3 regions of the Blautia sp. HCP3S3_B11 genome follow, and region 3 is predicted to be linked to each of the others. Evidence: predicted binding sites of a transcription regulator. Region 3 holds the regulator's gene; each other region holds the start of a gene.
What was found. Region 3 encodes HrcA, which represses chaperone genes, less so after heat shock. Its sites were predicted from a motif close to TGTTAGCACTCNNNNNNNNNGAGTGCTAACA; they were not measured.
Positions count from the first base shown of each region.

Region 1 (2,278 bases), on a different contig from region 3:
TGGAAGATCTACAATCAGTTCGTATCCGTTATTCATTTCCTTGATATCAGTTTTCATTACATGATTTGCTTTATGTCCATAAAGTTTCTTCTCTGCATCTTTCATTGCTCTGTCATCATAATAGAATGGGAAATCTCCAAAAAAATCATCAAATAAATTTTCTCCAAAAATACTAGGCATTAACATAAGTCATATCTCCTTTTCTAATATATTTTATATATGTCAAATCTGTTCACCAGATTTACTTTCCAAATCTATCTTTACAGGTTTTTTCAACCTTTTATTTTCAATCTTTTAGTGTAAGCTTTTATTTTTATATCTGTTTTTAATCTCTGGCTGACCCTTAACGGGTCAGTCAGAATATTTATTCATCAGCCTTCAATGGCAATTGTTTTCTTCTGTTCTACTGCTGGTTTTGCTTCTTTCTTTGGTACAAATAATGTGAGGATACCATGTTTGAATTCTGCTTTAATGTCTTCTTTCTCAACTTCTTTACCTACATAGAAGCTACGGCTGCAGGCACCTGCATAACGTTCCTTACGGATATAACGTCCTGTCTCTTTCTCCTGCTCATCTTTGTCCAGACCTTTCTCAGCGCTGATAGTCAGATAACCATTCTCCAGGTCAGCCTTTACTTCATCTTTGGTAAATCCCGGAAGATCTACGACCAGTTCATAGCCTTTATCAGTTTCCTTGATATCGGTTTTCATTATGTGGCTGGCTCTGCGTCCGTAAAGTTTCTTCTCTGCATCTTTCATTGCTCTGTCATCATAATAAAATGGAAAATCTCCAAAAAAGTCATCAAATAAATTTTCTCCAAAAATACTAGGCATCAACATAAGTCATCTCTCCTTTTCTATACCGTCCATCTACATGTGATGGACTCTCAGTTATGCATCTTTACCTTGTTTCTTTGGAACTTAGGTTATCAGGAATCTCATAGAACTTATTTCTTTGTTCTCTTTTTGTTCCCCTTCCTTTGTTCTAGCTGTAATATAACACTTATTATTAGCACTGTCAAGAGGTGAGTGCTAATTTTTTGTGAAGAATTTGTGAACGCTACGAGCCATGCAAAATGACAAAAGTTTATACCACAACAGTCACAGTTTCTGGCAGGTTCATTTTAGACATCTTATTCTCCACATGAAACTTCTCTGCAATATGATTATCTTCTGTTTTTATATATTATTACCATGAATTTGCATTGTTCAGTCTACAATCCCCAATAACCAGTCTCTGGCATTAATACGTCGAATTCCCTCATATTGTTCTTCTGGTTCTTCATCCATTGTTAAGATAATCTTTGGATAATGATCTCGTATCGCCTGTAATGGTCTTAATTCTCTCAAAAGTGTATTTTCATCTCGTACAGTCAGTGCCACCTGGAAATATACCGTTCCCTTTTTATTCTGTGCCACAAAATTCACTTCATATGAATTGATTTTTCCAACATACACATCATATCCTCGACGTAACAATTCCAGATAGACTATATTTTCCAGAACATGTCCTGCATCTGCCTGCCTCGACCCTAAAAGCATATACCTCATTCCAATATCAACTATATAATATTTTTCAAGAGTTTTTAAATATTGTTTTCCCTTTATATTATAACGTTTTGCCTGATATATAATATAACTCTCGCTAAAAGCCTCCAGATATTTTTCCACTGTTTTTGTATCAATTTTTCGCCCTTCTGAGGTCATCGTATCTGCAATTTTTTTTGATGACAATGGATTTCCTATATTATCAAACACAAATCTTAAGACACTCTTAAGCATCATAGTATCTGTGATTTTTTTCCTGTTTATAATATCCTTTACAACAATCGTATTATAGATTCCTTCCAGATAATCTCTGATCTCATCTGGCTGATTTTTTAATTCCAGTGTAAACGGAAATGAACTATTCTGCAAATACTCAGCATATTTGATTCCTCTGTCATTCATACTGCCAGTACTCTCCATATATTCCTTAAAAGACAACGGCAACATTTCAATCTGAATATATCTTCCTGAAATCATAGTTGCAATCTCACTGGACAACATATATGCATTGGAACCAGTCACATAAATATCTATGTTTTTTTTAATATAAAGACTGTCCAGCACTTTCGGAAAATCTGTTACATTCTGAATTTCATCAAGGAAAATATATGTCATTTTTCCATCAATCAGACGTTCCTTTAAATATTTATATAATTTCCTGTAATCTGTCAGTTCTTCATAATCAAGATCTTCAAAATTAATAGAAATAATCTGTTCTTCCTCAATCCCAT
Region 1 is NZ_JBQHVP010000026.1:18,034-20,311, reverse strand. Features, by position in the region: gene ACTNC0_RS16625 (Hsp20/alpha crystallin family protein) at 1-186, opposite strand, end outside; gene ACTNC0_RS16620 (Hsp20/alpha crystallin family protein) at 372-839, opposite strand; gene ACTNC0_RS16615 (ATP-binding protein) at 1,209-2,278, opposite strand, start outside.
Region 1: a site for HrcA is predicted at 1,007-1,037, ahead of ACTNC0_RS16620 (Hsp20/alpha crystallin family protein). Genes of this name have one in related genera too.

Region 2 (2,278 bases), on a different contig from region 3:
CACCAACTTTTACGATCTGTTCCAGTAATGGAAGGATTTCCTGAATATTGCTAATCTTCTTGTCTGTGATCAAGATGTATGGATCGTCCAGATTTGCTTCCATTTTTTCCATATCTGTTGACATATATGCGGAAACATATCCACGATCGAACTGCATACCTTCTACAAGGTCAAGTTCTGTGTGCATTGTCTTGGATTCTTCAACTGTAATAACGCCATCTTTGGAAACTTTTTCCATAGCGTCTGCTACTAACTGTCCAACTGTCTCATCGCTTGCAGAAATAGATGCAACGTTTGCGATCTGTTTCTTGCCGCTGATTGTCTGGCTCATATTTTTGATTGCTTCTACTGCTGTATCAGTAGCTTTCTTCATACCTTTTCTCAGGATAATCGGGTTAGCGCCTGCTGCCAGGTTTCTCATTCCTTCATGAACCATAGCCTGTGCAAGAACTGTAGCTGTTGTTGTACCATCTCCTGCTACATCGTTTGTCTTGGAAGCAACTTCTTTGATCAGCTGGGCTCCCATGTTTTCAAATCCATCTTCCAGTTCGATTTCTTTTGCGATTGTAACACCGTCGTTTGTGATAAGCGGAGCACCGTATGGTTTGTCAAGAACTACGTTTCTTCCTTTCGGTCCTAATGTTACTCTTACTGTATCAGCTAATTTATTTACACCAGCTTCAAGAGCTGCTCTGGCTTCTGCGCCGAATTTAATTTCTTTTGCCATGATAATATGACCTCCTGTTTAAATTCTGTCTTCTATAATTATTTAACGATAGCAAGAATATCGTTCTGTCTTACGATGATGTATTCTGTACCGTCCATTTTTACTTCTGTTCCTGAATATTTGGAGTAGATAACTTTATCACCTACAGCTACTTCCATTTTTACTTCTTTACCTTCTACAACTCCGCCAGGTCCTACAGCTACCACTTCTGCCTGCTGTGGTTTTTCCTGTGCCTGTCCCGGAAGAACGATTCCGGATTTTGTTGTTTCTTCTGCTTCAACCTGTTTTAATACAACTCTGTCACCTAAAGGTACTAATGTCATGATCTATGATCCTCCTTTATTCTCCAAATTGAGATTTGTCCTGTTACTGCTGCTCTGCAATGCCCTTTCTTATTAATTGGAGATACAGATTTCAGTAACTGCTTCGGCCTTTGTCAAATCCTGCCGCTTTTTGCTAGCACTCATTTGTCTTGAGTGCTAATCACTGTCCTTATATTATTTAAAATGGCTTGATTTCGCAAGCGCTTTTAGCATTATAAAATATGATGTATTCTCTTATTTACTTATTTTTTCTAATTTTTTCTCATGTTTTCTTAATTTACAAATAATTTTAATCTTAATGCATAAATTCATCGTGTACCGATTTGATGCCAAACCAAAAAAACATAGAATAATTTTGATCGACAAAGTACCAGAACGAAGCGGTGCGGCATCATTATCGATTGAAAGAAACACTGTCCTATGAAAAATCAGATATAAGTCCTTAGAAAATTCTACAATGTCAAAAAAACTGCCTGCTAATTAGCAGACAGTCTTCTTATGTTCTTCATTATTTAGGTTTATGATTTATTTAAAGCAAGTCAGGCTTTCTTATTTCTCTGTGCCTTGATCTCTTCCAGTTCATCAAAGATTACTTCGTTGAGAACCTTGATATAAGTTCCCTTCATACCGGAAGACCTGGATTCAATCACACCGGCACTTTCAAATTTTCTTAATGCATTTACAATTACAGATCTGGTGATTCCCACGCGGTCAGCAATCTTACTTGCAACCAGGATTCCTTCATCTCCGTCAAGTTCATCGAAGATATGAATAATTGCTTCCAACTCTGAGAAGGATAATGTATTAAATGCTGATTTCACAACCTGCTGTTTTCTGTCTTCTTCTGCATTCTCTTCGTGAACTGCACGCATCATCTCCAGACCAACTACAGTTGTACCATATTCACTGACAATAATGTCTTCAATATCATACGGTCTGTCATAGCGGTACATAAATACTGTACCTAATCTTTCTCCTGCGATATCTATCGGATTGATGATTCCCTGATAGCTGCTTGACACATGCTCAAAGCCCAGTGTCTGAAGATTCACATTCTCTTTTGTTGACAATACACCTAAAAATCGCTCGTTCAATAATGAATCCACATATCCGCCAACTTTATCCTCAATCAGCTCGGTAATCTCTTCTACGCCCGGACATAAACTGACGCCCAGAACCTTTCCCTTTTTGCTGAGAACCAGGATATTGGAACTCAGGGTTTCCATCA
Region 2 is NZ_JBQHVP010000012.1:39,164-41,441, reverse strand. Features, by position in the region: gene groL (chaperonin GroEL) at 1-727, opposite strand, end outside; gene groES (co-chaperone GroES) at 766-1,050, opposite strand; gene codY (GTP-sensing pleiotropic transcriptional regulator CodY) at 1,590-2,278, opposite strand, start outside.
Region 2: a site for HrcA is predicted at 1,182-1,212, ahead of groES (co-chaperone GroES). Genes of this name have one in related genera too.

Region 3 (2,278 bases):
TCACCCCCACCACCATCAAAAAAGCAGTCCGCGACCTCATCGCCGTATCTAAAGCAGTAGCTGAAACCGAGGTCCGACTCCAGAAAGACCCAGAGTCCATGACCCGCAAAGAACTCACCAAACTCATCGCCCAGGTAGAAAAACAAATGCGCGCCGCCGCAGCAGACCTCAACTTCGAACAGGCCGCCGAACTCCGCGACAAAATGATCGACCTGAAAAAGAACCTGGATACGCTGGACAAATAATGTTTCTTAATCCAGCCCATCAGAGTGTGAAATCCTGCGTCAGATATCTTTGCCGTGCGTCAACACGCCTGCAGATATCTTCCTTGTCTTTCACACTTTGCTGAACTGTCTTAAATGCATTATTTACAAGGATTGCTATAGAAGAGGCGATTCGCCTCCCAGGCGAGAGCCCCGCCTGTATAATCGTCATGAACAGCCAGCGGGGAGAAATTATTAATAATTTCTCCTAGCGTCCCTTTCTATAACATAATCTTAATAATCTCCATTGTTCATAAAATAACAAAAAATTCACAAAATAATATTGACAAACCCAATCAAGAGTGCTATCTTATGAACATAAGCTGTTAGCACTCCTAAAAGTTGAGTGCTAACAGCCTGAAAACAAAGGCAGAAAAGGAGTGGAACTTCATGGATCAGGTATTAGATGATCGTAAAAAGAAAATACTAAAAGCCATCATCAAAACCTACATGGAAACAGGTGAGCCCGTCGGTTCACGAACCATTTCCAAGTTTGCAGATTTAAATGTAAGCTCTGCCACCATCCGGAACGAGATGTCAGACCTGACCGATATGGGATATATCGTACAGCCACACACCTCAGCCGGAAGAATTCCTTCTGATAAAGGTTATCGCCTCTACGTTGACGAGCTGATGAAAGAAAAGGAATCAGAAGTCCAGGAAATCAGAGATCTCATGATTGAGAAAACAGATAAACTGGATAAGATGCTTAAACAGGTAGCGAAGGTACTCGCCTCCAATACCAATTATGCAACAATGATTTCTGTGCCACAGTACAGCGGAAGCAAGATTAAATTCATACAGCTTTCCCGCGTGACACCACTTCAGCTTGTGGCAGTAGTAGTTAGTGATAACAACGTCATCCGAAACCAGATCATCAATCTGGATGAGGAGATGGACGATCAGACAATCCTGAAATTAAATCTTCTTCTCAATACCAACTTAAATGGTGTGCCGATTCAGGACATTAACCTCGGAATGATCGCCCGCCTTAAAGAACAGGCAGGTGTACACAGTTCTGTAGTTGGAACAGTCCTTGATGCAGTGGCAGATACCATTCAGGTAGATGAAGACGATATGCAGATATATACTTCAGGAGCAACAAACATTTTCAAATATCCGGAGCTTGCAGATACAAGTAAAGCAAGTGAGCTGATCTCAGCATTTGAAGAGAAGCAGGATCTGGTAGATCTGGTGAAAGAGAGAATGTCTGATACCGAGAACACAGGAATTCAGGTGTACATTGGTGATGAGATGCCGGTGCAGACTATGAAGGACTGCAGTGTGGTGACAGCTACCTATGAACTTGGAAAAGGAATGCATGGTACCATTGGTATCATCGGTCCGAAGCGAATGGATTACGCAAATGTAGTTGACAGCCTGAAGGCTTTGAAAGTCCAGCTGGACGAACTGATTAAGAAAGAGAGTTAGAAAGGCGGTAATAGAGAGTGTCAGAAGAAACAAAGAACACAGCTTTGGAGGAAGAAACAACAGAGACTCCTGTAACAGAAGAAACTGTTGAGGATGAACCTGAAGTTGTAGAGAATGGTGAAGAAGAAGCAGAAGAAATCCCGGTAGAGGATGGAGACGAGGAAGCTTCCCAGGATGACAAGAAAGACAGCAAATCAAAAACTTCTTTCTTCGGTAAGAAGAAAAAAGAAAAAGATAAATTTGAACAGCAGATCGAAGATCTGACAGACAGACTGAAACGAAACATGGCTGAATTTGATAACTTCCGTAAGAGAACGGAGAAAGAGAAATCCAGCATGTACATCATCGGAGCCAAGGATATTGTTGAGAAAATCCTTCCGGTTGTGGATAACTTCGAGAGAGGTCTTGCACAGGCACCTGAAGGAGATTCTTTTGCAGATGGCATGAAGATGATCTACAAACAGCTGATCACCACATTAGATGAGCTGGGCGTGAAACCGATTGAAGCAGTGGGTAAGGAATTTGATCCGAACTTCCACAACGCAGTAATGCATGTGGAGGATGAAGAAGCCGGTGAGAATATT
Region 3 is NZ_JBQHVP010000005.1:91,278-93,555, reverse strand. Features, by position in the region: gene uvrB (excinuclease ABC subunit UvrB) at 1-245, shown strand, start outside; gene hrcA (heat-inducible transcriptional repressor HrcA) at 654-1,694, shown strand; gene grpE (nucleotide exchange factor GrpE) at 1,712-2,278, shown strand, end outside.